Regions from separate parts of the Janthinobacterium sp. BJB301 genome, predicted to be linked through region 1. Evidence: predicted binding sites of a transcription regulator. Region 1 holds the regulator's gene; each other region holds the start of a gene.
What was found. The regulator FNR, encoded in region 1, switches genes on or off when oxygen is low (the NO sensors DNR and NnrR bind a similar motif). The targets are predictions, from matches to a motif close to TTGATNNNNATCAA.
Positions count from the first base shown of each region.

Region 2: a site for FNR is predicted at 2,505-2,518, ahead of CSQ91_RS00395 (DUF3079 domain-containing protein). Genes of this name have one in related genera too.
Region 3: a site for FNR is predicted at 3,792-3,805, ahead of ubiU (ubiquinone anaerobic biosynthesis protein UbiU). Genes of this name have one in related genera too.

Region 1 covers NZ_PDZJ01000004.1:57,040-67,437, forward strand. Annotated here, with positions in the region: gene CSQ91_RS22285 (heavy metal translocating P-type ATPase) at 1-326, shown strand, start outside; gene ccoS (cbb3-type cytochrome oxidase assembly protein CcoS) at 329-505, shown strand; gene ccoN (cytochrome-c oxidase, cbb3-type subunit I) at 688-2,115, shown strand; gene ccoO (cytochrome-c oxidase, cbb3-type subunit II) at 2,131-2,745, shown strand; gene CSQ91_RS22305 (cbb3-type cytochrome oxidase subunit 3) at 2,747-2,950, shown strand; gene ccoP (cytochrome-c oxidase, cbb3-type subunit III) at 2,943-3,863, shown strand; gene ccoG (cytochrome c oxidase accessory protein CcoG) at 3,866-5,248, shown strand; gene CSQ91_RS22320 (FixH family protein) at 5,351-5,875, shown strand; gene fnr (fumarate/nitrate reduction transcriptional regulator Fnr) at 5,879-6,637, opposite strand; gene CSQ91_RS22330 (response regulator) at 6,887-9,961, shown strand; gene CSQ91_RS22335 (TOBE domain-containing protein) at 10,033-10,398, opposite strand, start outside.
Region 2 covers NZ_PDZJ01000001.1:80,438-90,835, forward strand. Annotated here, with positions in the region: gene CSQ91_RS28455 (hypothetical protein) at 252-665, opposite strand; gene CSQ91_RS00380 (GNAT family N-acetyltransferase) at 957-1,418, shown strand; gene CSQ91_RS00385 (GNAT family N-acetyltransferase) at 1,571-1,978, shown strand; gene CSQ91_RS00390 (hypothetical protein) at 2,008-2,466, shown strand; gene CSQ91_RS00395 (DUF3079 domain-containing protein) at 2,603-2,812, shown strand; gene CSQ91_RS00400 (prolyl-tRNA synthetase associated domain-containing protein) at 2,876-3,370, shown strand; gene CSQ91_RS00405 (MFS transporter) at 3,381-4,526, opposite strand; gene CSQ91_RS00410 (TetR/AcrR family transcriptional regulator) at 4,772-5,380, shown strand; gene CSQ91_RS00415 (GNAT family N-acetyltransferase) at 5,377-5,847, opposite strand; gene CSQ91_RS00420 (XAC2610-related protein) at 5,897-6,556, opposite strand; gene CSQ91_RS00425 (tetratricopeptide repeat protein) at 6,721-7,377, shown strand; gene CSQ91_RS00430 (ribonuclease Z) at 7,502-8,470, opposite strand; gene CSQ91_RS00435 (metal-dependent hydrolase family protein) at 8,517-10,016, opposite strand; gene fdhD (formate dehydrogenase accessory sulfurtransferase FdhD) at 10,172-10,398, opposite strand, start outside.
Region 3 covers NZ_PDZJ01000001.1:540,904-551,301, reverse strand. Annotated here, with positions in the region: gene CSQ91_RS02490 (substrate-binding periplasmic protein) at 1-701, opposite strand, end outside; gene CSQ91_RS02485 (heavy-metal-associated domain-containing protein) at 950-1,213, shown strand; gene ubiT (ubiquinone anaerobic biosynthesis accessory factor UbiT) at 1,237-1,764, opposite strand; gene ubiV (ubiquinone anaerobic biosynthesis protein UbiV) at 1,785-2,681, opposite strand; gene ubiU (ubiquinone anaerobic biosynthesis protein UbiU) at 2,691-3,728, opposite strand; gene CSQ91_RS02465 (hypothetical protein) at 3,891-4,301, shown strand; gene CSQ91_RS02460 (ribonucleoside triphosphate reductase) at 4,425-6,173, shown strand; gene nrdD (anaerobic ribonucleoside-triphosphate reductase) at 6,170-6,370, shown strand; gene CSQ91_RS02450 (anaerobic ribonucleoside-triphosphate reductase activating protein) at 6,360-7,067, shown strand; gene CSQ91_RS02445 (Pls/PosA family non-ribosomal peptide synthetase) at 7,216-10,398, shown strand, end outside.

The DNA of each region.
Region 1 (10,398 bases):
CGATGGTGGGCGACGGCATCAACGACGCCGCCGTGCTGAGCGGTGCCGACGTGTCCTTCGCCATGGGTTCCGGCGCCGCCCTGGCGCAGGCGCATGCGGACACCGTGCTGCTGTCGAGCCAGTTGGTGTCCGTGCTCGACACGGCGAAAACGGCCGCGCGCAGCATGCGCATCATCCGCGAAAACCTGGGCTGGGCCACCCTGTACAATCTGACGGCCATCCCGGCCGCCGCGCTGGGTTTCCTGAACCCCTGGCTGTCCGGCGTCGGCATGGCTGCCAGCTCGGCCGTCGTCATCGCCAACGCCCTGCGCCTGCGGAAAGCCTGAACATGGAAGCACTCTACCTCCTGATCCCCTTGAGCGTCGTGGTCGTCTTCATCGCCCTGTGGGTGTATTTCACGGCCTCGGACGGCGGCCAGTTCGACGACCTCGTCGGACCAGGCCTGCGCGTGCTGCAGGACGACGATAAGACGGCCAAGCCGGCGCCCGGCGAACCGCATCCCTGATTTCACCCGCCCGGATTGCCGGGATCTTGCATGGCTTTTTTGACCGAAATATCACTTTATTTCGATGCCAGTTCGCTACGCTTATTTCATCCGGGGAATTTTGATCCACATCAAAGTTTTTTCGCGGTCAAACACTTACTCTCTGGCCACCATCATAAATAGTAATTCCAGGGAGAGTCTTTGTGGATCAATCGCTGAACTATAACTACAAGATCGTGAAGCAATTCGCGGTCGCTACTGTGGTATGGGGCATCATCGGCATGCTGGTTGGCGTTATCATCGCCGCTCAGCTGGCCTGGCCTGCCCTGAACCTCGACATACCATGGCTGACATACGGACGCTTGCGTCCGCTGCACACGAATGCGGTGATTTTCGCCTTCGGCATCTGCGGCCTGTTCGCTACTTCGTACTACGTTGTCCAGCGCACCTGCCAGGTGCGCCTGTTTTCCGACAAACTGGCCGCCTTCACGTTCTGGGGCTGGCAAGCGGTGATCCTGTGCGCCGTCGTCACCCTGCCCTTGGGCATGACACGCGGCAAGGAATACGCCGAACTGGAATGGCCTATCGCCATCCTCATCGCCGTCGTCTGGATCGCCTACGCCATCGTGTTCTTCGGCACCCTGATCAAGCGCAAGGTCAAGCACATCTACGTGGCCAACTGGTTCTTCGGCGCCTATATCCTGGCCGTGACGATCTTGCACGTGGTCAATGGCGCCGTCATGCCAGCCTCGTTCACCAAGTCGTATTCCGCGTATGCGGGCGTGCAGGACGCGATGATCCAGTGGTGGTACGGCCATAACGCGGTGGGTTTCATCCTGACCGCCGGCTACCTGGGCATGGTGTACTACTTCATCCCGAAACAGGCCGAGCGCCCCGTGTACTCGTACCGTTTGTCGATCGTCCACTTCTGGGCGCTGATCTTCACCTACATGTGGGCCGGCCCGCATCACCTGCACTACACGGCATTGCCTGACTGGACGCAATCGATCGGCATGGTCTTCTCGCTGGTCCTCCTGGCACCAAGCTGGGGCGGCATGATCAACGGCATCATGACCCTGTCGGGCGCCTGGCACAAGCTGCGCACCGATCCGATCCTGAAATTCATGATCGTCTCGCTGTCGTTCTACGGCATCGCCACCTTCGAAGGTCCGATGATGTCGATCAAGACCATCAACTCGCTGTCGCACTACACCGACTGGACCGTTGCCCACGTGCATGCGGGCGCCCTGGGCTGGGTGGGCTTCATCACCATGGGTTCCATCTACTACCTGCTGCCGCGCCTGGCTGGCCGCACGCAGATGCACAGCACGCGCCTGGTCGACGTGCACTTCTGGGTGGCCACCATCGGCATCGTGCTGTACATCGCCGCAATGTGGATCGCCGGCGTGATGCAGGGCCTGATGTGGCGCGCGGTCAATCCGGACGGCACCCTGACCTACACCTTTGTCGAGAGCGTGAAAGCGACGTATCCGTACTACGTGGTGCGCGTGGCCGGTGGCCTGCTGTACCTGTCGGGTATGTGCATCATGGGCTACAACACCTGGATGACGCTGCGCGGCAGCAAACTCCCCGTCGCCCGCATTCCGGAACTGAACGCGGCGCACGCCTGATAGGAGCGAAAGCAAATGAAATTTTCACATGCATGGATTGAAAGAAACCCCTGGCTGCTGATCGCCCTGGTCACGGTGGTGATCAGCATCGGCGGCGCCGTCGAGATCGTTCCCCTGTTCTTCCAGAAGAGCACGACGGAACCCGTCGCCGGCCTGAAACCGTACTCGCCGCTGCGCCTGGCGGGCCGCGACATTTACGTGCGCGAAGGCTGCTACAACTGCCACTCGCAGATGGTGCGTCCGCTGCGCGCGGAAACGGAACGCTATGGCCACTATTCGGTCGCCGGCGAATTCGTCTACGACCGTCCGTTCCAGTGGGGTTCCAAGCGCACGGGCCCCGACCTGGCCCGCGTGGGCGCGCGCTACAGCGACGAATGGCACCGCACGCACTTGAACAACCCGCGCGACGTGGTGCCCGAGTCGAACATGCCGTCCTACCCCTGGCTGGCGAAGACCAAGCTGGTGCCTGACGAGATCATGCCGAAGATGCGCGCCCTGAAACGCCTGGGCCAGCCGTACAGCGATGAAGAGATCACCGCCGGCCCCGCGCAGCTGCAGGACAAGACGGAAGAAGACGCCCTGGTCGCCTATCTGCAAGGCCTCGGTACATTAATCAAAACAAGGAATTAGCATGGCAATCGAAAACCTGTTTGACAGCGCCAGCAGCGTCATGACGGTGGTTTCCTTTACGACGTTCGTGGGCATCCTGTGGTGGACGTTCAGCCGCAGCAACAGCGACTTCGACGCGGCGGCCCGCCTGCCGTTCGCCGACGACGCGCTCGACTATCCGGCCGAAGCCGAAATGACCCTGGCGAAGGAGCATAACCATGGCTGACTTTACCAATGGCTTCTGGAATATCTACATCATCGTGCTGTCCCTGCTGGGCATCATCGGCTGCGGCGTGCTGCTGTACTCGCAGTCGAAAATCAAAGTGGTCGAGGGCGCCCCCGCTGACGGCACCACGGGCCACGTCTGGGACGAGGACTTGAAGGAACTCAATACGCCGATGCCGCGCTGGTGGATGTGGTTGTTCTACATCACCATCGTCTTCTCCCTGGCGTACCTGTTCCTGTATCCGGGCCTGGGCAACTATGCCGGCAGCCTGGGCTGGAAATCGACGGGCCAGTACGAGGAAGAACTGAAGAAGGCGGAAGCCGACTACGGTCCCCTGTTCAACAAGTACCTGAGCCAGGACTTGAAGACGGTGGCCGCCGATCCGCAGGCGCAAGCCATCGGCCAGCGCCTGTTCCTGACCTACTGCGCGCAATGCCACGGTTCGGATGCACGCGGCAACAAGGGCTTCCCCAACCTGACCGACAAGGACTGGCTGTATGGCGGCGAACCCGACATCATCAAGACCACCATCCTGCACGGCCGCAATGGGCAGATGCCACCGATGGGCGCCGCCCTGGGCTCCGAAAAGGATGTCGAGAACGTGGCCCATTATGTGCTGAGCCTGTCCGGCTCGACCTCGGATCCCGTCAAGTCCGTGCTGGGCAAGGCCAAGTTCGGCGCCTGCATGGCCTGTCATGGCGCCGATGCCAAGGGTAACCAGATGCTGGGCGCGCCGAACCTGACGGACAAGACCTGGCTGTACGGCGGCAGCGCCGATACCATCATGGAAACCGTACGCAAGGGACGCAGCAACACCATGCCGGCCTTCAGCGATTTCCTCGGCGAATCCAAGGTACACGTGCTGTCGGCGTATGTCTGGAGCCTGTCGAATCCGCAGGCACCCGCAAAGTAAAAATGGAACCTCAAGTCATCAAGATGTATGCGGCCCGCGAGCAAATCTACCCTCGCGAGGCCAAAGGACGCTACGCTACCTGGCGATGGGTATGCGTATGGCTTACCCAGCTGGCGTTCTACGGCTTGCCGTGGTTGACCTGGAATGGCAGGCAAGCCCTGCTGTTCGATTTGACCACGCGCAAGTTCTACATTTTCGGCGTCGTGCTGTGGCCCCAGGATTTCATCTATCTGGCGGCCCTGCTGATCATCTGTGCGTATTTGTTGTTCCTCGTCACGGCCATTGCCGGGCGGGTGTGGTGCGGGTTCTCCTGCCCGCAAACGGTATACACGGAAATTTTCCTGTGGGTCGAACGCCGCATCGAGGGCACGCGCAGCGCGCGCATGGCCCTCGACAAGCAGGGCCCTTCCGTGCGCAAGGCCTTCAAGAAGACGGCCAAGCACCTGGTATGGGGCGCCATCGCCCTGTGGACGGGCTTTACCTTTGTCGGCTACTTCACGCCGATCAAGGAACTGGCGCAGTCGGTCACCACCCTCAATTTCGGTCCCTGGGAATGGTTCTGGGTCTTGTTCTACAGCCTGGCAACCTACGGCAACGCGGGCTGGCTGCGCGAGCAGGTGTGCAAATACATGTGCCCCTACGCGCGCTTCCAGAGCGCCATGTTCGACCAGGACACGCTGATCATCACCTACGATGCCAAGCGCGGCGAACCGCGTGGCGCCATGAGCAAGAAGGCCGGCAACAACGACAAGCTGGGCGATTGCATCGACTGTACCCTGTGCGTGCAGGTGTGTCCGACCGGCATCGATATCCGCAACGGCCTGCAGTATGAATGCATCGGCTGCGCCGCCTGCGTCGATGCCTGCAACAGCGTGATGGACAAGGTCGAGCGGCCGCGTGGCCTGATACGCTACAGCACCGACCATGCGATGGAAAACAACTTCAATTCGAAGCAGATACGCCAGCGCGCCATGCGCCCGCGCGTCTTGATCTACACTTCCATCCTGGCCCTGATCATCATCGCCGTGTGTACCTCGCTGGCCCTGCGCACGCCCCTGAAAATGGACGTGATCCGCGACCGCGGTTCGATGGGACGCGAAGTGGAGGACGGCATGATCGAAAACGTCTACCGCCTGCAGATCATGAATACGTCCGAGCAAAGCCAGCATTTTAAAATCAGCGCTTCCGGCTTGCCGGGCCTGACCTTGCTGACGCGCGAAGAAGTGACCTTGCAGCCGACGGAAACGCTGGGCTGGCCGATCCGCCTGCGCGTGCCGCACGGCGTCGGCGAGAAGGGCTCAAACAAGATTGCGATCGAATTGCAATCGCTGGACGATCCATCGCTGCATGTGCGTGAAAGCGCGGTATTCATCGTGCCACGTTAACAAGGAAAGGCGGACGGGGACCGGGTGCCCTCGCCGCCGCCACGAAGTTGCAGGAAGGCCGGTCCCCATGCGGGGACTGGCTGATTAAACAGGAGAAATATCATGTCCGACAGTCTGAAACTGCAAGCACCCGTTGCACCGTGGTACAAGCATCGCTGGCCATGGCTGCTGATGATCGGTCCCGGCCTGTCCGTGGTCGTCGGCAGCTTCATGGGCTATATCGCGTTTACGCAGCCCGATGCGCTGGTGGTGGGCGATTATTACAAGCAGGGCAAGGCGATCAACCAGGATTTGAAGCGCGACACGATCGCCAGCGACCTGGCCATGGATACGCGCCTGTCATATGACGTGGCTGCAGCGCGCCTCAGTGGTTCCGTGCACAGCTTCGGCAAGGCCTATCAGGCGCCTTTGCTGCTGCACCTGGCGCATGCGACCCTGCCGGAAAAGGATATCAAGCTGCTGGTGCAGCCCGATGCGGCCGGCAATTTTTCCGTAGCACTGCCGATGCTCGAACGCAGCCGCTGGCAAGTGCTGGTGGAAAACGACAAACGCGAGTGGCGCCTGTCCGGCATCTGGACCTGGCCCCTGCAACGCAGCATCGCGCTACATGCGGACGAGGAACTGTAAGTCTTATTTGCAGACGTCCGTGCCGGCCGTAATGGCTTTCAACTTGGCCGGCTGCAGGATTTCGATCTCGCGGTTCGAGACGCGCAGCCAGCCTTCCTTCTTGAATTTCGACAATAAGCGGCTGACGCTTTCGATGGTCAGGCCCAGATAGTTACCGATTTCCTCACGCGACATGCGCAACTGGAAATTGCTGCCCGAATAGCCGCGTGCTTCATAGCGCGACGCCAGGTTGACGATGAAGGCGGCAAAACGCTGAGTCGCCTGCATATTGCCCAGCAATAGCATGACGCTTTGCTCGCGCGTGATTTCCTGGCTCATCATGCGGTGGAAATGACGCAGCAGGGTCGGCATATTGCCCAGCAATTGTTCCAGGCTGGAAAACGGAATTTCACACACTTCACTGTCTTCCAGCGCCACCGCATTACAGTGGTGGCGGTCGGCGCTGATGGCATCCATGCCCAGCAGTTCACCGGCCATCTGGAAACCCGTCACCTGCTCTTCGCCACCCGGATTGATCTGGTAGGTCTTGAAGTGCCCGAGGCGGATCGCGTACAGATTCTGGAACGAGTCGCCGATGCGGAACAGCGAGGCCCCACGCACGATCTTGCGGCGGCGGCCGATGATCTGGTCCAGCCTATCCATGTCGCCCACATCGAGGCCCATCGGCAGGCACAATTGATGCATGCTGCAGGTCGAGCATCGTGCACGCAACGCCTCCACGTTCACGGTGGGCAAGGTGGGAGTGAGTAGCGCTTCAGTCATGTCGGTACCTTTTAGAAAATGCAACAACAAGTTTACTGCATACAGCTGCATACAGGGTTGCCGTATGCCAATTTCACCGTAAATTCGGCGAATAAACGACGTCCAGCCTTTAATTATATGGCAACATCGTCAAAAGCCCATACGGGGCGGGCAATTTGCGCGGCGGCGCTTGCCAAGCTGGGGTATTGATAGGAAAATTCCTGACAGCATTATCTGCCGCCTGTGCCGCCCGGCACTGAAAAGGAAATCATGAAGCCTCTCGGCATTAAAGCAAAAGTCGCGCTGGCCACCAGCCTGACCTCGATCGCCATGATCGCGCTGGTCACCATGATCCAGGTGCAGCACATGCGCGACGACTTCACCCGAGTACTGCTGAGCCAGCAGTCATCGCTGATCAGCCGCACCGCTGCCGAGCTCGACGACAAGCTGGGCATGCTGCTGCAGATTGTCACCCTGACGGCCAGGCAGCAGCCGCCGGAACTGATCGCCCAGCCCGCCAAACTGCGCGAATACTATGCGCGCCGCTCGATGCTGGTGCTGTTCGACGACGTGCTGGTGCTCGACGCGCATGGCGCCATCGTGGCCGACATGCCGGAAGTGACGGGGCGCGCCGGCATCAACGTCGCCGAGCGCGAGTATTTCCAGACCGTCCTGCGCACGCGCCAGCCCATGATTACCGAGCCGATGCTGGGCAAGTCGAGCGGCATGCCCATCGTGCAGATGGTGGCGCCCGTGCTGGCCGCCGATGGCCAGGTGGCCGGCGTGGTGATCGGCGTGCTGCGCCTGTACAAGGACAATCTGCTGGGCCGCCTGCGCTCGGAAAAGATCGGCAAGAGCGGCTATTACTTCATCCTCACGCGCGGCGCCGTGCCGCGCTACGTGCTGCACCCCGATACCAGCCGTTTGCTGCAGCCGCGCAAGCCGAACGCCAACCTGACGACCACCCAGCTGCTGAAGGAGGATGGCGAAGGCAGCATGGTCAGCACCAACAGCCGCGGCATCACGGCCGTCAACAGCTTCAAGCGCCTGAAATCCGTGAACTGGCTGCTGGCCGCCTCGCTGCCCGTCGAGGATGCCTTCGAACCGTTCGATGGCGTACTGTACCGGCTGGTGCTGTGGAGCATCCTCGCTTCGCTGCTGGCCGCCTTTGTTCTGGGCTTGGTCACCGTACGCCTGCTGTCGCCGCTGGTGCGCCTGCGCGACACCCTGCTGGCCCTGCGCACCAGCGGCAGCCGTTTCACCCCCGTGCCGGTACAGCAGCGCGACGAGATCGGCGAACTGACGGAAGCGTTCAACGGCCTGATGAGCGAACGCGACCGCCTTCAGCAGGAACTCGAAGCGCGCGCGGCGGAGCTGGAGCAGGAACGCGACCGGGCCGAGGCGGCCAACCGTGCCAAGAGCGATTTCGTGGCCAACATGAGCCATGAAATCCGCACGCCCCTCAATGCCGTGCTGGGCATGGTGTATTTGCTGGGCAATACCAGGCTCGACACGGAACAGCGCAAGTACCTGACCATGGTCAGAGTGGCGGGCCAGTCGCTGCTGGGCATCCTCAACGATGTGCTCGACTATTCGAAGATAGAGGCGCGCCGCATGGAATTGTCGCCCGTCGAATTCGACCTCGACGAAGTCATGAATACCCTGGCCACGACGATGACGATGAATGCGGGCGAAAAGGAGCTGGAACTGGCCATCGCCGTCGAGCCCGACGTGCCGCGGCGCCTCGTGGGCGACGCCCAGCGCCTGCAGCAAATTCTCGTCAACCTGGCCGGCAACGCCATCAAGTTTACCGAGAGCGGCGAGGTGGTGGTGGCCGTCAGTCTGGCCGAGAGCGAAAACGGGCGCGCCTGGCTGCGCTTCGAAGTGCGCGACACGGGCATCGGCATGACGGAACTGCAGCAACAGCAGCTGTTTGCCGCGTTTTCACAGGGCGACCAGAGCATCACGCGGCGTTTCGGCGGCACGGGCCTGGGCCTGGCCATCAGCAAGCAGCTGATCCACATGATGGGCGGCGACATCGCCGTCGCCAGCAGCGAAGGCAAGGGCAGCCGCTTCTGGTTCAGCGTGCCCTTCGAGATGCTGGCGCAGCCGGCCGAAACGCGGCGCACGCCGGCCCTGGGCCAGCTGCGCCTGCTGGTGGCCGACGACAACCGCACCACGCGCGAACTGATCGTCAAGCTGATCGAGGCGTGGGGCTGGCTGGCCGACGAAGTGGACTCCGGCTTTGCCGCCATCGAACTGTACCGCGAACGCCTTGCGCAGCAGCAGCCGTATGATGTGGTGCTGGCCGACTGGCACATGCCCGTGATGGACGGACTGGCCACGGCCAAGGCCATCCGCCAGGCGGCCAGCGGCCAGCGCCAGCCCATCGTGGTGATGGTCAACGCCTTCGCCCGCAACCACCTGGAGGAAATCTCCAGCGCGGCCGAGGCCGATGTCGTGCTGATGAAGCCGATCACGGGCTCCAGCCTGTTCGATGCCCTGCACCAGGCGCTGATCGCCAAGAATGACGGCGGCGAGCAGCGCATCCTGCACCAGCCGCTGGGCACGGAACTGGCCGGCGTGCATTTCCTGCTGGTGGAAGACAATCATTTGAACCAGGCCGTGGCGCGCGGCATCCTCGAACACATGGGCGCCACCCTGGACGTGGTGGGCGATGGCTTGCAAGCCGTGGAACGGCTGCGCACGGAAGCGCTGCGCTACGACATCGTGCTGATGGACATGCAGATGCCCGTCATGGACGGTTTCAGCGCCACCCACATCATCCGCACGGAACTGCGCTTGAGCCTGCCCGTGATCGCCATGACGGCCGGCGTGCTGGCGTCCGAGCGCGAGCGCTGCATGACGGCCGGCATCAGCGACTTCATCGCCAAGCCCGTGGTGGTGGAAGAGATGATGGAAGTCATCCTGCGCCACCTGCCCAAGCGCCCGCAAGTGCAGGCGGCCGAGCCGGTACGCGTCGCCGATGAAGAAGTGTTTTCCATGGCGCCGCTGATGCGCGTGATGGGACGCGACGCGAAGGGGCGCGGCGTGCTGCGGCGCATGGTGGAAGACGCGCTGAACAAGGGCATGACGCCCGTGCGCGACGCCGAAACAGCGTTGCAATCGGGCCGCCACAGCGACGTGGCGCGCATCCTGCACGGCGTGCGCGGCTCCGTGGGCACCCTGGGCACGAAACGTCTGATCCGCGCCGCGTTCGCCACCGAGGAAGCCATCGACGCGGGCCGCCTGGACGAGGTGCCGGCGCTGCTGGCGCACACGGCGCAGGAACTGGAACAAGCGCTGGCGGCGGCGACGGATTGGTTGTCGCGGTTGAAGGATTAAGCTCGTTTGAACCCAAGAGATAAAGGCCGGGGTCGTACCCTCAGGGTACGCCCCCAGTCCTTGCTTTGGGTTTAGGCCGGCACGCCCAGAATCACGCTGGATGCCTTGAAGATCGCCGTCACGCTGCTGCCGATGGCGATGCCCAGGTCGGTGCTGCTCTGGTTGGTGATGATGGCCGCAATCGTGCCGCCGCGCGGCAAGTCCAGCACCACTTCCGTGTTGACGGCGCCCGTCTGCACCCGCGTGACGGTGCCGGCCAGCTGGTTGCGCGCGGAAAAGCGCGCGCCTTCGCTGTCCGCCACAAGGATGATGGACGAGGCCTTGATCAACGCAAACGCTTCCGCTCCCGGCACCAGGCCCAGACTTGCGCTGCTGCCTTGCGTGACGATGGCGACGATCTGCTGGCCGCCGGGCAATTCCAGGGTGACTTCGTCGTT
Region 2 (10,398 bases), on a different contig from region 1:
TACGCAGCTGCCGCATAAGCATAGGCTGAAAAAGCTAATAATCCTACGGAAAACGTTGCAAAAATCGACTTTTTAAATGGCATTGTAAACCCTTTTAACTTGATGCGGTCAATGTTCTAGTGTGAAACGAAGTCCTGATAAGTGTATGACTTTTCAGAAATGCAAATCGATACTACCCAAATGAAATATTTGTGTCAATGATTATTCTTTGGTCATTTTTTACGTCCGCGGCTCAAAATAAGCGGTGTCACTCAGGAGTTTCCTGGAATAACTGTGACGTGTTGTGGATCCTTGGCGATTGGCACAAACACTTCCCATTTATGTTGTATCGTGGGCTTTACAGTCTTGGCGCAGCTCACCGCAACATTTGATCCAGACAGGCCACGGCTCTTCGGAACCCATTCCACACGCAACAATACCGCGCATTTCGTCACCAGAATCTTCCGGTTCGGCTCCGAGACCCGCCACCGTGTGCCGTTTTTGGAATTCTCTGCTGCCATGAACTTTACTGCAGCATCCCTGATCTCAAATAAGCCATGTATATCACCGCGTGTCCTGTCCTCGTCAAGCGTGGTCGCGCGCGCCGATGAGACGCCAGCAACAAGAAAAACGGCGGCGACAAAGGAAGCGTACATGCGTCTATTCAAACGTAACGGTGCCAACATATTTACAATCCTTGCCAAGTCTGTTCGATATCAGATAGAGATATGGAAGCTTCCATATTTCCAGTGTGTGCATTGTCACACAAGCTGCCGACAGCCTGTTCGTTTGCTGGCAGGATTGCCTCACGCATGTTGACTCTGCCGTCACACCGTTGCGAATGCAGGAAGGATGGAACTGCCCCGTCTACAGTCAACAATCCCGGCTCCAGCGTTTTTGTTCTCCACTGGTGAGTGTGTAGTTTTCGTGGCACGATGAGAGGTTCATCGGGTTCTCATTAAACTGACAAGACGCACATGGCTTTTACTTTTCACCCGCTCTCCGATATTGCCAATGAAGAATGGCTCGTTCTGTTGAATCACCCGGACGTCATCCGCCACATGCCGCTCGCCACCGAAAGCTGGGATGAGCACGCTGTGATGGAATGGGCGAGAGGCAAGGACGCGCAGTGGCAAACAAATGGCTATGGGCCGTGGGCTATCCGGAGTGATGGCGCGTTTGCCGGCTGGGGCGGTTTTCAGAAGGAAGGGCGCGAAGCTGACCTGGCACTGGTATTGCTCCCCGCGTTCTGGGGACATGGTCCTGCGCTGGTTCGCCGGTTCATGCACCTCCGGCTGGAACTGGGTATTGGCCCGGTCAGTATCCTGCTGCCGCCCAGCCGCACTCGCGTCAGGGGGCTTGCAAGAATCGGCTTCGCATTGGATTGCGAAGTAGAGTATGAAGGACAATGTTTTTTAAAGTTCCGGGCAATTGATTGAGTTACTGGTGCGTGGCGGGGACGGAAACAGCCCTCATCTCCCGCAACTGCCATACTATGAATACGCCGACATGAGCGATACTTGTCGAAACAGGCTGCGGCCATATCATGGGTACGGCACGCCCAAGCGCGCTTACCTCCACCTTTGAAACTATGAACAACATCACCGTAGAATATCGTCACAATTTTCCCCTTGATCCGGTCGATGTCGTCCGTGTTTTCGATCAGTCCGGAATCAAGCGCCCCACCGACAATCTCCCGAGAATCGCGCGCATGTTCGCCGCGCCTTGCCTCTTGCTGTCGGCTTGGGTGGATGGCGAGCTGGTAGGATTGGCCCGGTCGTTGACCGACTATGCCTATTGCTGCTATCTGTCGGATCTGGCAGTCAACAAGGATTACCAAGGCCTGGGAATCGGCAAGGAACTTGTCAAGCGCACCCAGGCCATCATCGGCGAGGAAGTGTCGTTGATACTGCTCTCCGCGCCGGATGCGATGTCCTATTATCCGACGCTCGGTTTTGAGCTTGCCGGCAATGCCTACGTCATCCGGCGCAAACATTGAGCGACCGTTTTTAACAATTCCCGCACCTGATGAAACCCGTCTATACCCTCGCCGAAGCCCTGGCAAAAGACCCCAGCCGCGTCGCCAAAACCCAGGCCCTCACCCTCGACAGTACCAGGCCCTACATGGGCCTGAAAGGCAGCCATGGCCTGTTCGCTTCCGAAGCATGGTGGAAAAGCATCGAGGCCAAGCGCCTCCCGACGCAAACCTTGACGGGCATCATCGAACGAACGTATTTCGCGGGGCAGGACAGCCGCCGTGGCGATCAAGTCAACAGCGTTACCTTGCGCCAGGCGGATGGCTCGGCAGTGGACGAGAGCATCTACATGAACGACAAACAGGACATCAAGCTGTTCGTGCCTGGCGCCATGGTGACGATGGTCTACGCGCTCGATGAGCTCAAGGCACAGCCAGCCGCCGACGGCGGTGTCAATGTGGCGCGTATCGTGCTGGAAGTGGCCATCTCCGTCAGAAAAGATACAGAGTAGGGGCCGCGCCATGCAGATGCTCCACTATCTGCATAAGCTTGATATTGGACAAGTTTTTAGCTGAAATTGGTTTGACCGCCCACCGCGCCAGGTCTAGAGTCATCAACAAGACCCAACCGACCCCGGCGCCCACACCATGGCCAAGCCTTTTCCCTTGAACCCCAAGAACCCCGAACGCATCTGCTGGGGCTGCGACAAGTATTGTCCGCCGGACGCCATGCGCTGCGGCAATGGTTCCGAGCGCACGCAGCATCCGATCGAGCTGTTTGGCGAAGGCTGGAATGACTGGGGGCTGGCGGCGGCCGACAAGGTCGACAAGGCCGACAAGGACGAGAACCCGCCCTGACGGCAGCGCAGCACGCGGCGCGCCGCTACAATCTCTTCATCGCGTCCGAGCTGAGGAGTCTCCATGCAAGAAACCCTGTCCCGCTGGCTGGCAAGCAGCGCCGGCGATTACACCCTGGCCGAACACCCGGCCGTCCACACCATAGCCGAGGCGCTGATCCACGTGCCAGCCATGCCCGGCCTGATGGTGAAGAATCTGTTCGTACGCGATGAAAAGGGCCGGCGGCATTTTCTCGTCATCGTGCCTTTCGACAAGCGCATCGACCTGGCGGCGCTGGGGCGGCTGTTGCCGGCCAGTAAGCTGAGCATGGCTTCGCCTGAACGCTTGCTCCAGCATCTGGGCATCACGCCTGGCTCCGTCAGCCTGTTTGCGCTGATCCACGACAGCGCGCAGGCGGTGGAACTGGTGCTGGACCAGGCCGTATGGGAAGCCGGTTCTGTGCAAGCCCATCCCTTGCGCAATACGGCCACGGTGGCGCTGTCGCATGCCACCCTGGTCGATTTCCTCGCCCATACTGGACACGTACCCCGCATTCTGAGCGTGCCGGCAGCTGATTAAACGCGTTGTATCAATGCCCGGCCACGGACGCGCCGCCGCTGCGCCGTCCTGGCCGGAAGCCGTGCGCGCGGGCCGACCAGGCGACGAGGAGCGCCAGTACCAGCAAGCTGACCATGGCCCACGGGAAGGCGTCCGCGCCCCACGTTTCCAGAAGGGTGCCGCCCACCACGCCCGCGGCCGCAATCGCGCCATTCCACGCCACGACGTTCATCGACAAGGCCACGTCGGCGCCACTGCCTGCCGTGTCGGCCAGCGCCGTCTGCAACAGCGTTGCCGCGCCGCCAAAGGACAAGCCCCAGACAGCCATGCCCAGGTAGATGACAGCGGGAATGTGCGATGCGACGCCCAGCACGAGGGACGTCGCGGCGAACACGGCCAGGCTGGCCAGCACGGTGGCGCGCAAGTGGCGCTCGACCAGCTTGCCCGTGATCCAGATGCCAGCCATGGCGGCGGCGCCGAAGACGAGCAGCACCAGGTCGACCCGCTCCGTCAATCCGGCCGGCGCCACGAATGGGGCGATGTAGGTGTAGAGAATATTGTGTGCCAACATCCAGGCGATGACGACGGCCAGCACGGGGCGCACGCCCGGCGTCGTGAAGACGCGGCGCAAGGGCAGGCGCTCATGGACGGACTGGCCCGGGTAGTCCGGCACCTTGGCCAGCACCCAGGCGATGAGGATCAATGTCAGTGCGGAAATGATCCAGAACGCGGCGCGCCAGCCGACGAGCGAACCGAGCAATGTGCCCAGCGGCACGCCCAGGGACAGGGCGACGGGTGCGCCCACCATGGCCAGCGCCAGGGCGCGGCCTTGCTGGTGTGGCGCCACCATGCGCCGCGCATAGCCGGCCAGCAAGCTCCACGCCAGTCCGGCCGCCATGCCGGCAAAGAAGCGGGCCGCCAGGGTCAGCCAGTAGTGCGACGACAGGGCCGTGACGGTATTGAACACGAGAAAGCCGATGATGGTCAGCAACAGCACGTTGCGGCGGCGCCAGCCGCGCGTGGCGATGGTGAGCGGAATGGCTGCCAGCAGGGAGCCGAGGGCATAGGCCGTGACCATTTGTCCGGCCAGCGCGGCGCTGATGCCGAGTCCAGAGCTGATCTGCGGCAGCAAGCCGGCGGGCAAGGTTTCCGTGACGATGCAGATAAAACCCGTCATGGCAAGGGCCAGCAGGCCGGCGACGGGGAGGCGGTCGGCCAGCGCGGGGCTGGCTCCGGTGGTGATAGTGGCGAGATTCACGGCAAACATCCTTGTAAATAGATCAGGCGCAGGAGCGCCCCTGACCGTCGTTGCGGTACATATGTATCGATCGGTATAAATATAGGTGATGACGTGCCGCGTTGTCAATGACTTCTGTATCGAGTAGTATGTAAGTAAATGAGGAGGAGCGAAGGATGGCGCAAATGGGACGGCCGCGCACGTTCGACCGGCAGGCAGCGGTCGAGCAGGCCATGTTTTTATTCTGGCAGCAGGGGTATGAATCGACGTCCTTGAGCCAGCTCAAGGCGAGCCTGGGCGGCGGCATTTCCGCGCCCAGTTTTTATGCGGCGTTCGGTTCGAAGGAAGCGCTGTTCCGCGAAGCGGCACAATGCTATCTGGACACGTTTGCCCGCGTGACGGAGTGCCTGTGGGATGATAGCCTGGCGCCGCGCGCGGCCATCGAGCTGGCCTTGCGCCAGTCGGCCAGCATGCAGTCCGAGCCGGGACATCCGCCCGGCTGCATGGTGGCGCTCGGCTGCATGAGCGCGCCGACGGCCGAACACGCGGCCGTGGCCGCGCCCCTCACGCAATCGCGCGCCCGCACGCGCGCCGGCTTCGTGCGCTGCGTCGAGCGGGGCATGGCCAGCGGCGACCTGCCTGGTGATATGGATGCCGTGGCGCTGGCGTCCGTCTTCGACAGCTTTCTGTCGGGCGTGGCTATCCAGGCCCGCGATGGCGTAGGCTACGCCGTGTTTGACTCTGCCATCACGCAAATCATGCGCGTGTGGGATGCCAACCGCTTGGCAGCCTAGGCCGTAAAGCGGAACTCCAGCACATCGTCGCCATACTTGTCCGTCTCGCCCGTCGCGGTCCAGCCCAGGTAGCGGTAAAAACCGTAGGAGCGCGAGGCGGGGTCGTTGGAGCAGCCGAGGAACAGCCGTTGGTGGCCTTGCGCGCGCAGTTCCGTCATCACCAATTCCAGCAAGGTCTTGCCGATACCTAAGCCTTCGAATTCCGGCAGCAGGGCCAGGACGATGATTTCGCCCGTGTCGCGCTCGCCAAAGCAGTAGCCGACCAGCTGGCCGTCGTGATGGCAGACCTGGCCAGGCAGGCTGCCCGAGCGCATCATTTCGGCCCAGGAGTCGGCCGTGATGCCCACTTCCGCCAGGCGTTCCGCGGGAATGGCATTTTGCCGCGTCTTGCCGCGCAAGTCGATGAAGGCGGGGGTGTCTTCCGCCTTGGCGGGGTGGAAAGTAATCGATGTTGGGTGTGTCGTCATGTATTTGCTCGATGGTGTGGGATGAATGGCGGGCAGGGCAGGATAAATATCATTCCCAGGGTTTGCGCATGATTTGCGCGTGGCGCTGCCAGTCAACTACTTTGGTATTGTCGATGGCCTGTTGGCCGGGGTTGCTGCTATCGATGATTTCATCCTTGACGATGATCAAGTCGTTTTTGTCATTCAAGCGATATTCCCGATAACGCTCGCAATCCTGTTCGCGCCGCGCGGTGGCGATTAATTTGCTGGCCCGCCACGCATAGCTGTCTTCATAAAAGCATTGCGCCGCGCAGCCGCAATTGGCGATGCCGCCTTCGATTCTTTGATCGTTCATGCCGATATCCAGATTTGGAATGGCTGATAATGGCTTGTTGAAACTATATTGCTTCGCCGGAGCATCCCATAGCCATACATCGGAACAGCGGATGCGCCCCTGGCTATCCGTATAGCCGGTGACCCACAGGTCGGCATGGCCGTCGAAATTCATGTCCAGCAGCAGCGCGTGCAAATTGCCCGTGCCGCTGCTGCTGCAACGGCCATTGAGCCACTGCTTCCCGATTTTCAGCTGATACGTCTGTTTTTCATCGTGATTCGCATAACGGATATCGGCCGCTTGCCGCACTTTGCCTGTCGCGGCTTTCTCCAGGTGCAAGGTGCCAGCATAAACCGAGGTGGAAATCAGGGATAAAAGCAGAGCAATCAATTTCATGGCGATATTCGTGGACGGGCGTTGGGGCAAATGCCCCGATTGCATCAGGCGGAGAGTGATCATACTGCAGGATTTGGGCAGTGCGCCACACCATTCCCTATCGTGCATTCTGCGCGTAACGGTGCTGTGTACAATGCCCGAAAATCCCCGAACAAGGAATTCTTATGACATCCTCTCCTGAGTCTTTGAATGAAGCGGGCATCCTCGCTTATAACGACGGCAATTACGCCGAGGCATTCAAGCAATTCGATGCGGCCGCGCGCACCGGCGATCCGGCCGGCCAGCATTTATTGGCCAGCCTGTATTACCAGGGCCATGGCGTGACGCAAGACTTGCCGAAAGCGGTGGAATTGTTTACGGCGGCCGCGCAGGCGGGTTTTCCGCCATCGCTGGCCAATCTGGCCCTGATGTATGCGAGCGGCGATGGCGTCGCGCAAGACATGGCGCAATCGCTCGCGTATGGCCGCCAGGCGGCCGAGGCGGGCGATGGCCAGTCGCAATTCAACCTGGCGCAGGCTTACCGCAAGGGCGATGGCGTACCGCAAGACTTTGCCGAAGCGGCGTTCTGGTACAAGCAGGCGGCCGAAGCCGGTTCCCTGTCGGCGCAGAATGAATATGGCTTGCTGTACGCGCAAGGGCAGGGCGTGGAGCTCGACTACGTGCAGGCGTATGCGTGGATCGCCATGCCGGCCGAGGCAGGCAGCGTGCAATCGATCAAGAACCGCGACCAGTTGCTGGAAATCCTCACTCCGTCACAGCAGCAGGCGGCGCGCGGGCTGGCTGCCGAGTATGCGGCGCAATATGGCGTCAATCCCCACTAAAGTAACACCTAACAAAACCTACTGCGCGTCGTAATTTGCGGTCTGTGATGCTCACTGTACCTTCGTACAGTTGCGCTTCTCAACCACAACTTACTTCCGCTCGCTACGGTTTTGTTAGGCGTTGTTATTGGGATTTCCCAGGTAGTTTGCTCAGCACGCCCGCCGCGTCGAGTTCATAGCTGTCGAAATCGCGCGCCAGGAACAGTTCACCCGAATAATGCAGCCGGGCTTCCGCTTCCAGCTCGGCCATGCCGTCCGCATTGTGATAGCGGGCGCTGAAGTGGGTGAGGATCAGGTTCGGCAGGCGCACCGCTTCGGCAAACTGCGCCACGCGCTGCACGGAACTGTGCGTGGGGCCGGGCCCCACTTTCTGCAGCATGGCTTCCGTGTAGGTGGCTTCATGCACGAGCAATTGCGCGCCCGTGCAAGCCTCCGCCAGCAAGGCCGGCGTGTCGTTGTCGCCGCCGATCACCACCGTGGCGCGCTGCGTTTCCACTTGGCGGAAAGCGGAGGCGTTCAATACCGTGCCATCGTCGAGCAGCGCATCCTGGCCAGCTTGCAAGAGTCCCCAGGCGGGGCCAGGCGCCACGCCCGCTGCCTGCAGGGCCGCCTTGTCCAGCTTCCACCTGCTCGTTTCCAGCGCGAAACGATAACCGACGCTCGGTGCGCGGTGCGACAGTGCATGGCGCGAAACGGTCAAGCCCGCTTCCTCGTACACCACTGGCGCGCTGTCCACGTCGATGTGGATCAGCGGATACGTCAGGAACAGTTCCGTGTGCAGCAGTGTCGCGTCGATCCAGGCCTTGATGGCGGCCGGGGCGATCAGCAGCAGGGGCTTCTTGCGCCCCGTCATCGAGGCGCTGGCCAGCAAGCCCGGCAGCCCGTAGCTGTGGTCGCCATGTACGTGGGTGATGCAAATGCCCACCAGGTCGTGCACGGACAGGGGCAGGCGCTGCAGCCGGTGCTGCGTGGCTTCGCCGCAATCGATCATCCACCAGTCGCGGTTGTGCGTGGTTTGCAGGGCCAGCGACGTGACGTTGCGGTGGCGCGTGGGCACGCCGGAAGACGTGCCGAGAAAAGTCAGTTTGAACATGGGCGCATTATGCGGCAAGCCACCGCTGTTGCCAACGCACCCGCCTTCAGCCTGCCAATGGCGCGCTCAATTTGTCCTTGTAGATGCGGCCGTTCTTCATGATCAGCAGCAGGCTTTCTTCCGGCCGGGCGAGGAAATCGAGGTTTTTCGCAGGGTCGCCATCGGCCACCAGCAAGTCGGCCAGCGCGCCCGCGGCCAGGCGGCCCAAAGTGCCCGGGTAGGGCGAGCGCTGGCCGGACAGGGCCAGCAGTTCGCCATTTTGCCCCGTCGCCTGCGCCAGCAAGGTCAATGAATCGTAAAGGCGCGTGAGCTTGGCCAGCTGGCGGCCCTGCGTGGGCGTGTTTTTCGCGTTGAACAGGATATCCGTGCCCCAGCCCGTCCTGATGCCGTACTTTTGCGCCAGCGCATACGCCTTCACCGTGCCCTCCGAGACAATGGCCTGGCTGGCCTTGCGCGCCGCATCGGGGTAGACATTCGCATCCGCGTCTTGCAGAAAAGGCTGCAGGCTCCACCATGTGCCCGTGTCGCGCATCATGCGCACGGATTCGTCGTCGGCCAGCTGGCCATGCTCGATGCTGCGCACGCCTGCGCGGATGGCCCGCTGTATGCCTTTCGGCGTGTAGACGTGGGTCATCACATACGTGCCCCAGTCGGCGGCCGCTTCCACGCCGGCGCGCAGTTCGCGTTCCGAATATTGCGTGCTGTCGAGCGGGTCATACATCGAAGCGACGCCGCCGCCAGCCATCATCTTGATTTGCGTCGCGCCCAGCATCAATTGTTCGCGCACGCGGCGCAGCACTTCCGCCTCGCCATCGGCGATCATGGCCATGCCTGCCGTTTCCACCATGCCCAGCGGTGCATTGGCAGCGCGCGGGATGTCCGAGCGCAAACGGAAGTCGCCATGGCCCGAGGTTTGCGAAATCATGGCGCCCGAAGGAAATATGCGGGGGCCGTCGACGATGCCTTCATCGATGGCGCGTTTCAATGCAAAGGCGGGACCGCCTGGATCGCGCACGGATGTAAAGCCCCGCAGCAGGGTGCGCTGCGCTTCCTGCGCCGCCACCAGGTAAAGATAGCCAACGTCGGACGTCATGGCCGTCACCTGGTTGATGGCGGCGAGCATGGTGTGCCAGTGGGCGTCGATCAGGCCCGGCATCACCAGCTTGCCCTGGCAATCGATCACTTGCGCGCCGTCCACCTTTTCGCCGGCCGGCAGCAGGGCTGTAATGGTCGGGCCCGTCACCAGCACGTGGATGCCGGAGCGGGGCGCCTTGCCCGTGCCGTCGAACAGGCGCAGATTGGTCAACAGCAGGGGGCGCTGGGGCGTTTGCGGCTGCTGGGCGATGGCGTTGCCGGTGGACAGGCCGAGGCCGACGAAGGGTGCCAGCATGGCGGCCGCGCCGCCGAGAAATTGCCGGCGCCGCATGTCGGCCATCACCCGCTGGTGCAGGATGGTGAAGACGGTGCCGCCGCAGTCGCAGGCGCGCGGCTTCAAGCCGCCCGTTTGCCACGTATCGATCAGATGCTGCTCTTGTGCCTGGGCCATCGACGCCATCCTTTCATCGCTGCCGCGCCAGGAGAGTGGCCGCAGGCAAAGTTAACAATAGGAAACTATTCCCATTGAAAGCCCGCAGCGTCGGCAAGTCAAGCGTGCACTTGCTTTACAGCAAAGAATGTAGCATCTGCCGTTAAAGGTACATGCTAAGGTGCATGCTGGCCGCTATCTTCCCCGTCGTCGGCCGTGTAGTCGACAAAGCCGTCGCGGCGGCAAAAGCTGGCCAGCTGCATGCCGGCCTGGCGCGCGATGCGGATGGCCAGCGAGGTGGGCGCCGAGATGGTGGCGACGAGCCCGATATGCATGCGCGCCGACTTGCGCACCAGTTCATAGCTGGCGCGGCTGGACAGGAAGACGAAGCCGTCGTGCATGG
Region 3 (10,398 bases), on a different contig from region 1:
TCCAGTCCCGTTTCAATGTGGCGCGCCAGTTCCGGCCGGTGCTTGCCGACAAAAAAGTACAGCGCGGCCGGGTAGCGGATGACCAGGTGAGTGTCCAGCGCCAGCGGCAATTGCGCGTGGCTGGCCAGCTCGCTTTGCGCCTCGATCACGGAACGGGGAAAGTAATCGATGCGCCCTGCCGCCAGTTGCTGGAACAGGCCTTCATAGGTGCTCGACGTATCGAGGCGCAAGCCATTCGCCTGCAGGATGGCGGAGTCGGGCCAGTCGCGCATCTGCCCGGCCGACAGCCGCGCCAGGGCGGCAATGCTGCGCACGCCGCGCAGCAGTTGCGGCCGGCGCGCCTGGATCAATGCCACTCTCCAGCCGATGAGGCCGCGGTCGATGGGGATGCGCACTGGCAACAATTGCGTTTCGCGCGCGCGGCTCGTCATCGCCCAGACGACATCGACGCTGCCCGATGCCATGGCGATTTCCTGCATCGCGCGCGTCTGCACCATGCGCAGTGCGGAACGGCGCAAGGCATAGGCCTGGCCCGAACGGGCCAGCGCCTGCTGCAGCAAGGCCGTCACATAGCCTTGCTGCGGATCGTCGAGCGCCTGATGGCGCGGATACACGAGCGGCAGCGGCAGCGGCGGCACCGCGCCGATGGCCGCGCCCAACGGCCACAGGGCGGCAAGCTTGAGCAGGGGGCGGCGCCGCATGGCCCCTCCTTTCCAGCGCATTCATAGCGTTCTTATCAGAATGACAGTATCGCGCAGCAGAGCACGCTTGTCGACTGGAATACGGCAACTGTGTACAAAACAACAGCAGTTTCAGACTGCAGCAGAGAGGCTGGAGTTAATCCAGATCAACAAAACCGCAAATAGGAAATAAATCTTGCGTGCTGCTCTGGACGGCATGCGCGCCCCTCGCCTACGCTGTTTTTTTATTTGAAAAACAAGAGGAACACATGCAGACAGCGCGCTTGAATATTATCGGGATGGATCACGAAGGCTGCGCCGACAGGCTGACGGGCGCGCTCGAAGCCGTTACGGGCGTGACCACCGTGTGCGTCTCGCTGGCGCGGCACGGCGCCACGGTGCAGTTCGACGAACGTCTGGCCACGCAGGAACGCCTGCTGGCCGCCGTCAACGACGCCGGCTTCATGGGCGAAGCGACGGATGAAGAACAGCTGGCATCGTGCAGCGGCGCTTGCGGCCACTGCCGCCACTGAGCGCCTGCCCTCCCTTTTCCAGCTCAGCCTTCGCGCGCGCCCCGGTCGCGCAGATGCGCCAGCACGCGGCGCGGTCCCAGCGCCTGCAGGTCGAACGGCGGCAACTCGATGGCGTCGAGCGTATTCTTGAACAGCAAGCCCAGTTCCGTATCGCCTTCCAGGCTCAAACGACGGCTGAAGAACAGGGTGTCCGGATCTTCGTGGCGCCGCGCCAGCAGCATCAAATCATGCACGCTGGCCGCGATGCACAGGTCCGGCACGTCGACATAACGCTCGGCCACGAACACCGTGCCCTGCCACTCGAAATCGAAGGCGATGCCCGCGTCCAGCAGCCGCAAACGCAGGCTGCGCCCTTCCAGGCTGCGCCGCACGTCGTCGGGCAATTGCGGCGCCAGCAGGCGGTTCAAGCCTTGCACGAACAGCCAGGAGGCGGGATACGGGGGCAGCTTGGACAGCAATTCGGCCAGCGGTTCCGGCAAGCGGTACGACACGCCGGGCTTGCTCATGGGAGGCTTGGCCGGGATCGGCAATCTTTCCAGTTGATCTTGCATGGTACTTCCTTTCGATGCGTTCAATGTGCGGCGTGCTGTTCCATGCCGGGCTGGCCGTGCCAGTAGCCGTCGCAGGCGCCGGCCGGCTGGCAGGCCGCCAGCTGGGCCTGGGCGCCGATGCCGCTGACCTGCCCACGGCGGGCGCGGTCGAAGATGGCGATGACTTGTTCCGTATGCATGGCTTGCGGGCTGATGCGCGCCACCGCCACGCCCATGTCGCGCATGGCGTCGAGTTCTCGCACCAGGTTGTAGACCAGCGCCGACTGCGTCTGCGTGCCATTCAACACGAGGAATGGCACTTCGTCGCGCGTGCGCAGCAGCAGGCCGTCCGGCTCTTCCAGGCAGCTGTAGCCGCAATCGTCCTTCGGCAGGTTGCGGTTGCGCGCCGTGAAGCAGCGCGCGGAAAACGCCAGCGGCATGCGGCCGTAGGCGAAGACTTCCGTCTCCAGCCCTTCCGGCTTCTGGCGCTGCATCTCGGCCAGCGCAGTCTGCCCCATTTCCAGCGGCATCACCCAGCGCCGCGCGCCCAGGCGCGCCAGCAGTTGCAGGCTGGGACCATTGAACAGGTTCAAATGGGGACCGGCGACGAAGGGCGTGCCCTTTTCCATGCAGTGCACGGCGCCCATGTCGTTGGCCTCGACGCCGTAGCGGCCATTGCCCGTGATGCGGCGCAGGGTCGCCAGTTCGGCGCCCGCCTCGATCAGCGCCTGCGTCGACAGCACCACTTCCTTGCCGGCGGCGGCCAGCATGTCGGCGATATCGAGCCAGTCGGCCAGACGCACCTCATGCCGGCGCGAGCAGACGGTTTCGCCCAGATACACGATATCGACGGCGGTGCCGGCGATCTGCTGGTAAAACTCGAAGACGGTGGCGCGTGGCCAGTAGTACAGCAAGGGGCCCAGTGAAAGCTTCAGCATGTTCATCCTCTATTTCCAAGATCTGTGGTAAGCACCTAATGTGTGCTGCTGGCCTTCGGCCAGCTTGTCCATGGCCGCCATCCAGCCCGGCTTGACGGCGTAGCGCGCATTGCCTTCGCGGCAGGCGTCGATCGCCTCGCGCCACACGCGCGTCACCTGCGCCACGTAGGCGGGGCTGCGCTGGCGTCCTTCGATCTTCACGGCCCGCACGCCCATGGCGATCAGTTGCGGCAGCAGCGCCAGGGTATTCAGGCTGGCCGGCTCCTCGATGGCGTAATACTCTTCATCATTGACTTCGAAACGGCCCTTGCACAGGGTGGGATAGCTGGCGTTTTCGCCGGGCGCATAGCGGTCGATCAGCACGCCGTTCAGGCGCGATTCGAGGCCGTTCGGCGTTTCCAGCCAACGCACGGATTTCGCCGGCGAGCACACGCCATGGGTATTCGGCGCCTCGCCCGTCGCATACGACGACAGCGCGCAGCGCCCTTCGACCATCACGCACAGGGAGCCGAAGCCGAAGACCTCGATCTCGACTTCCGTCTTGGCGATCAGTTGCTCCACCTGCGCCATCGACAGCACGCGCGGCAGCACGGCGCGGGCGATGCCGAAGTGCTCATGGTAAAAATTGATGGCTTCGTAGTTGGTGGCCGAGCCCTGCACGGACAGGTGCAGGCGCAGCTGCGGGTGATGCTCACTTGCGTAGGCCATCAGGCCCGGATCGGCCACGATCATGGCGTCGATGCCGGCCTGCGCGGCGCGGTCGATGGCGCTGCGCCACACGGCCCAGTTGTGCGGCTGTGGATAGGTATTCAGCGCCAGCAGCACCTTGCGCCCATATTGGTGGGCGTAGCGCACGCCCTCGGCGATGGCCTTCTCGTCGAAATTGAGGCCGGCGAAATTGCGCGCATTGGTGGCGTCGCGAAAGCCTAGGTAAACGGTGTCGGCGCCATTGTCGACGGCCGCTTTCAAGGCGGGCAGGCTGCCGGCGGGGCAGACCAGTTCCAGCGGTCCGGCCACGCGGGTGGCGGTGGTTGATTCAAGCATCATGATATTCACAGTCCTGTATCGGCTCAGGGTGCAGACTATAGCCCCGCCCATGCTGCCCAGTCCTTGACGCAGGTGAAGGAATGCATGCATGGCTGGCGCGCGTTCAACTTGCTTGACCTGGCTGTAAAATGCCCCCCTTTTCTCCCTCTTCGATTGCCCGCCATGCCCCGCAAACCGCTGCTGATCTTCCTGCTCACCCTGTTCCTCACCGTGCTGCAAGTGCAGTGGGCCGCGCCGGCCGACGGCTACGATGACGCGACCCTGTCCGTGCTGTCGCCCGAGGTGCTGGGCGCGTATCCGGGCGTGCTGCTGCTGTTCCTGCAAGCCGTCTTCGCGCGCCGCGCCATGCCGGTGCCGCGCCAGATCGCCATCAGCACGGGCTTGCTGGCCGTCTACTGGCTGCTGGCGAACTACGTCACCTTCGATATCCGCGTCGCCAGCTGGAGCACCTTCTCGCCGCTGGAAATCTGGGCGCACGTGCTGCCCGCCTCCGCCATCAGCATCGCCGTCTGCGCCGCCGCGTACTTTGGCCTGAGCTACTTCATCCTGCGCCAGGGCCGCGCGAAAAAGTAAACGGGGGCGCTTTTTTCACCTGCATCAAGGATTCGTCACGCAACTGCACGCGCCCTTTGACGCCACTATATTTAGTGATTAATCTCCATAAAAACACCGCATGTTGTGTTTATTGGAGGTTTCATGACGACAAATGCAGTTTCCCCCACACGCGGCCAGGTCGATGTCGCCGCGTCCATCAATGAATACCTGGAGCGGCGCGACTGGCGTGTCAACGCCAACGCCAACCAGGGCTACTCGCTGGGCGGCCTGATACTCAACGTGTCGGGCAAGGTCATCGCCAACTACTGGCTGGACCAGGTGTATCCGCCGGAAGTGGGCGCGGCGCACCGCGAAGCGGCGCTGCACATCCACGACCTCGACATGCTGGCCGGCTATTGCGCCGGCTGGTCGCTGCGCACCCTGCTGCACGAAGGCTTGAATGGCGTGCCGGGCAAGATCGAATCCGGTCCGCCCAAGCACATGTCGAGCGCCATCGGCCAGATCGTCAATTTTCTCGGCACCCTGCAAAACGAGTGGGCCGGCGCGCAGGCGTTCAGCTCCTTCGACACCTATATGGCGCCCTACATCCGCAAGGACAGCCTGCGCTACGAAGACGTGCGCCAGTACATGCAGGAACTGATCTTCAACCTCAACGTGCCATCGCGCTGGGGCACGCAGACGCCGTTCACCAACCTCACCTTCGACTGGGTCTGCCCGGACGACTTGCGCGAGCAGATTCCCGTCATCGCCGGCCAGGAAATGGACTTCAGCTATGGCGAGCTGCAGGTGGAGATGGACATGATCAACCGCGCCTACATCGAGATCATGATGGCGGGCGATGCCAAGGGCAGAGTCTTCACCTTCCCCATCCCCACCTATAACATCACCGAGGATTTCGACTGGCATAGCGAAAACGCCGAACGCCTGTTCGAGATGACGGCCCGCTACGGCCTGCCCTATTTCCAGAACTTCATCAATTCGGAACTCAAGCCGAACATGATCCGCTCCATGTGCTGCCGCTTGCAGCTGGACTTGCGCGAACTGCTGAAACGGGGCAACGGCCTGTTCGGTTCCGCCGAGCAGACGGGTTCCCTGGGCGTGGTGACGATCAACTGCGCGCGCCTGGGCCACCGATGGCGCGGCGACGAGCCAGCCCTGATGGCGGACCTGGACCGCCTGCTGGAACTGGGCAAGACCAGCCTGGAAATCAAGCGCCGCACCATCGAAGAACTGATGCAGCAAGGCCTGTTCCCGTACACGAAGCGCTACCTTGGCACCCTGCGCAACCACTTTTCCACCCTGGGCGTGAACGGCATCAACGAGATGATCCGCAATTTCAGCGGCGACGCCTGGGACATCACGACGCCAGAAGGCCACGCGCTGGCCGTGCGCCTGCTCGACCACGTACGCGCCCGCATGGTGGCCTTCCAGGAAGAGACGGGCCATATGTACAACCTGGAAGCGACGCCGGCCGAAGGCACGACCTACCGCTTCGCCCGCGAAGACCGCAAGCGCTTCCCCGCCATCCTGCAGGCGGGCACGGTCGACAACCCGTACTACACGAATTCGTCGCAGCTGCCCGTCGGCCATACGGACGACCCGTTCGAGGCGCTGGAATTGCAGGACGCGCTGCAGCGCAAGTACACGGGCGGCACGGTGCTGCACCTGTACATGACGGAAGCGCTATCGGACGCGAATGCCTGCCGCGAGCTGGTGAAACGCGCCCTGAGCCGCTTCTCGCTGCCCTATATCACGGTCACGCCCACGTTTTCCATCTGCCCGCGCCACGGCTACCTGGCCGGCAAACATGAATTCTGTCCCACCTGCGACGCGGAACTGATCGCGCGCAAGCAGTCCGATCTCGCTCACCCACTCAAGGAAACGCCATGAACGCACGTCCCGACTTCACTCCCGCCATCACCCTGCTCGACACCGAACGCCAGCGCTGCGAAATCTGGACCCGCGTGATGGGCTATCACCGGCCCGTCGCCTCGTTCAACATCGGCAAGCAGGGCGAATTCCACGAGCGCCAGTACTTTACGGAAGCGAGCGCGCGGGTTGGCCTGCCCGCCTGCCATGGCGGCTGATTTGAAAGTGGGCGGCCTGACGCCCTTTTCCGCCACCGACTACCCTGGCAAGCTGGCGGCCGTGGTGTTCGTGCAGGGCTGCCCCTGGCGTTGCGGCTATTGCCACAATCCTCACCTGCAGGCGCGCACGCCGGAAGGCGCCATGCCCTGGCACGACGTGTTGACCTGGCTGCGCCGCCGCGCAGGCCTGGTCGACGCCGTCGTCTTCAGCGGCGGCGAAGCGTGCATGGACCCGGCGCTGGGGCGGGCCATGCAGGACGTCAGGGAACTGGGATTCGGCATCGGCCTGCACACGGCCTGCATCTATCCGCAGCGCCTGCAGGAAGTGCTGCCCCTGGTCGACTGGGTCGGCTTCGACATCAAGGCGCCGTTTGCCGACTATCGTCATGTGACCCGCGTGGCCGGCAGCGGCGACCCGGCGCGCGCCTGCCTGGACGCCATCCTCGCCAGCGGCGTCGCCTACGAATGCCGCACCACCACCCACCCGGATCTGCTGCCGGACGAGCAGTTGCTGTCCCTGGCCACCACCCTGGCCGCGAAAGGCGTCGACAACTACGTGCTGCAGCAATTCCGCGCCGAAGGCTGCGCGGACGCGGCGCTGTCCGGCCGCCCCCTGCACGGCTATCCGGCGGCGCATACCTTGGCGCAAATCGGCGCCATGTTTCCGCGATTTACATTCCGTAATCATGGCGGTTGATCCTGCCGCCACATAATTGCTGAAAGCTCTACAAAATTCCCCGTTCTGCAACGCTGAAATGTCTTGCGTGCTGTAATGTATCAACTGTGCCGCGCGCCATGCGCAGCCCGTCAGATTCTTCACTCCGCATTACAGATAAGCGTCATCCATGAACGATTTCACTGCAGTCAGCCCAGGCACTCCCTCCACCCACGCCGACATCCTGTACGGCCCGCCGCGACCGGATCTGCTGCGCGAGGAAGTACTGGCCGACCTGCTGGAAGCGACGGCCCGCCGCTGCCCGCAACAGACCGCCCTGATCGACGGCGAACGCCGCATCACGTATGCGGAACTCGACGCGCAGGCGGGACTGGCCGCGTCGCGCCTGGTGGCGGCCGGCGTCAAGCCCGGCGACATCGTGGGCCTGTGGCTGCCGCGCGGCGCCCATCTGCTGCTGATGCAGGCGGCCATCGCCAAGGCGGGCGCCGCCTGGCTGCCCGTCGATGAAGACACGCCCGTCGAGCGCCTGCAAGTGTGCCTCGATGACGCCAATGGCTTTGGTGTCGTCAGCTGCGCCCAGTTCGCGCCGCGCCTGCTGGATGCCGGCGTCAAGCGGCCCGTGTGGACGGCGGAAAGCCTGCTGGCCCCCGCCGCGCCGGGCGAAGTGCTGCCCGCGCGCGGCGCCGTGCTGCCGGAACACCCGGCCTATGTGATCTACACCTCCGGCTCCACGGGCAAACCGAAGGGCATCCTGATCAATCAACGCAGCATCTGCCACTTCCTGCGCAGCGAAAACGCCGTGCTGGAAGTGACGCAAGACGACACCGTCTACCAGGGCTTTTCCGTCGCCTTCGACATGTCGTTCGAGGAAATCTGGATCGCCTACCTGGTGGGCGCCACCCTGTGGCTGGGGCCCAAAGATATCTCGGGCGACCCGGAAGCCTTGCCGCGCGCGCTGGCCGAGAACAAGGTCACCGTGCTGCACGCCGTGCCGACCCTGCTGGCCCTGTTCGCGGAAGATGTGCCCAGTCTGCGCCTGATCAACCTGGGCGGCGAGATGTGCCCGGAGTCGCTGGTCGAGCGCTGGTCGCGCCCGGGCCGCGCCATGTTCAACACCTATGGCCCCACGGAGGCGACCGTCTCGTGCAGCCTGGCGCGGTTGCGGCCCGGCGAACCGGTGACCATCGGCACGCCGCTGCCCAACTACGGCTTGCTGGTGCTGCAGGTGGCCGAGCCGGGAGAAAACCGTCCCCTGGCCCTGCTGCAGCGCGGCGAGACAGGTGAGCTGTGCATCATCGGCCCCGGCCTGGCCGAGGGCTACCTGGGCCGGCCCGACCTGACGGTGGAAAAATTCCTGCCCAATCCATGGGCGGCCAGCGAGGATGACGCGCGCCTGTACCGCACGGGCGACCTGGCCCGCATCGATGCCGACGGCCAGGTGCTGTGCCTGGGCCGCGCCGACGACCAGGTGAAAATTCGCGGCTTCCGCGTGGAGCTGGGCGAGATCGAGGCCGTGCTGGCGCAGCAGGCGGGCGTGGGCACGGTGGCCGTGTTGCTGCGCAAGGATGACGGCATCGACCAGCTGGTGGCCTACATCGTCGGCAGCGAGGAGGCGTCCGAGGACGCCCTGGCGGCAAAGACCCTGCGCGCGGCCCTGAACCTGCATTTGCCACCCTACATGGTGCCGGGCCGTTTTGAATTGCTGCCGCTGATGCCGCGCCTGACCTCGGGAAAAATCGACAGGAAGGCCTTGAAGGCCATGCCATTGTCCGCGCCGCCGGCAGGCGAGGCAGGTGAATCGGACGTGCCGGAAACGCCGGCCGAAGCGGCCCTGTTCGCGGCCCTGGCCAAGCTGTTCCCGGGCCAGGCGATTTTGCGCCAGCTCGACTTTTTCAGCGACCTCGGTGGCCACTCCTTCCTGGCCGCGCGCCTGGCCTCCGCCCTGCGCGCGGATCCGGCCTACGCCCACATGACGGTGCGCGACATTTACCAGAATCGGCAGATCGGCAAGATCGCCGCCGTCTTGAGCGAGGCGCCCGCGCTGGCCACGCCGGAGGCGGAGTGGACGCCGCCGTCCACCCTGAAGCGCTGGCTGTGCGGCGCCGCGCAGGCGGCAGCCGTGCCTGGCCTCGTCACCCTGCGCATGGCGCAGTGGATGGCGCCCTTCTTCACCTACCACTTCTTCACGGGCGACACGGGAGATACCGTGCCGCGCGCCATCGCCGCCTCCATCGGCGTGTTCCTGCTGGCGACCCTGGCCGAATTTGCCATTGCGATTGCCGGCAAGTGGCTGATCGCCGGGCGTTTGAAGCCGGGCAGCTATCCGCTGTGGGGCGTCACGTATTACCGCTGGTGGCTGGCAGACCGCCTGGTCGAATCGGCTCCCGCCTACCTGCTCAGCGGCTCGTCCCTGAATAGCTGGTGGCTGCGCGCGCTCGGCGCGAAGGTGGGCAAGGAAGTCGTCATCGGCTCGATGACCCTGCGCGCGCCCGACCTGCTGTCCATCGGCGACAACGTCAGCGTGGGCAATGCCGTCAACTTTGAAAACGCCAGGGTCGAGCGGGGCCGTCTGCTGCTGGGCCGCATCAGCATCGGCGACGACGCCTGCATCAGCTCTTACGCGATCATGGAAGGCAATACCACAGTGGGCGCGTTCGGCCACCTGGAGGGCCAGTCGGCGCTGGCCGATGGCGCGGCGGTGCCCGCCGGTCGCGTCTGGACGGGTTCCCCCGCGCGCGACATAGGCGCGTTTGACGTGGCCAGCCAGCCGCCGCGCCCCGCCGTCTCGCGCCTGCGCCTGACGGGCGAAACCCTGTTCTTCTGCTTCGGCATGGTCCTCATCGCCGTACTGTTCTTCATGCCCGTCTTCCCCAGCTTCGTGCTGATCGACTGGTTCGACGAGCGTGAAATGATGCCGTGGCTGCAGGGACGCGACGTGACGACCCAGCTGGCCCGCTACTTCCTGCTGGCCTTCCCCGCCAGCGCCGTGCTGATCGTGCTCACGGCCTTGCTGTCGGCCGCCATCCGCTGGGGTGCGCTGCCCCGCTTGAAGCCGGGTAGCTCGCCCGTGCACAGCAATATCTATTGCGCCAAGTGGCTGGTCAGCCATATCCAGGAATCGAGCCTGAACGTGCTGCACGGCATCTACGCCACCGTGTACGCGCCGTACTGGTACCGCCTGCTGGGCGCCAAGGTGGGCAAGGGCGCGGAAATTTCCACGGCGCTGGGCGTGGTGCCCGACATGCTGACCCTGGGCGACGACACCTTCATCGCCGACGCCGTCATGCTGGGCGACGAGCAGATCGACGGCGGCTGGATGACCATGCGCCCCACCGTCATCTCGCACCGCAGC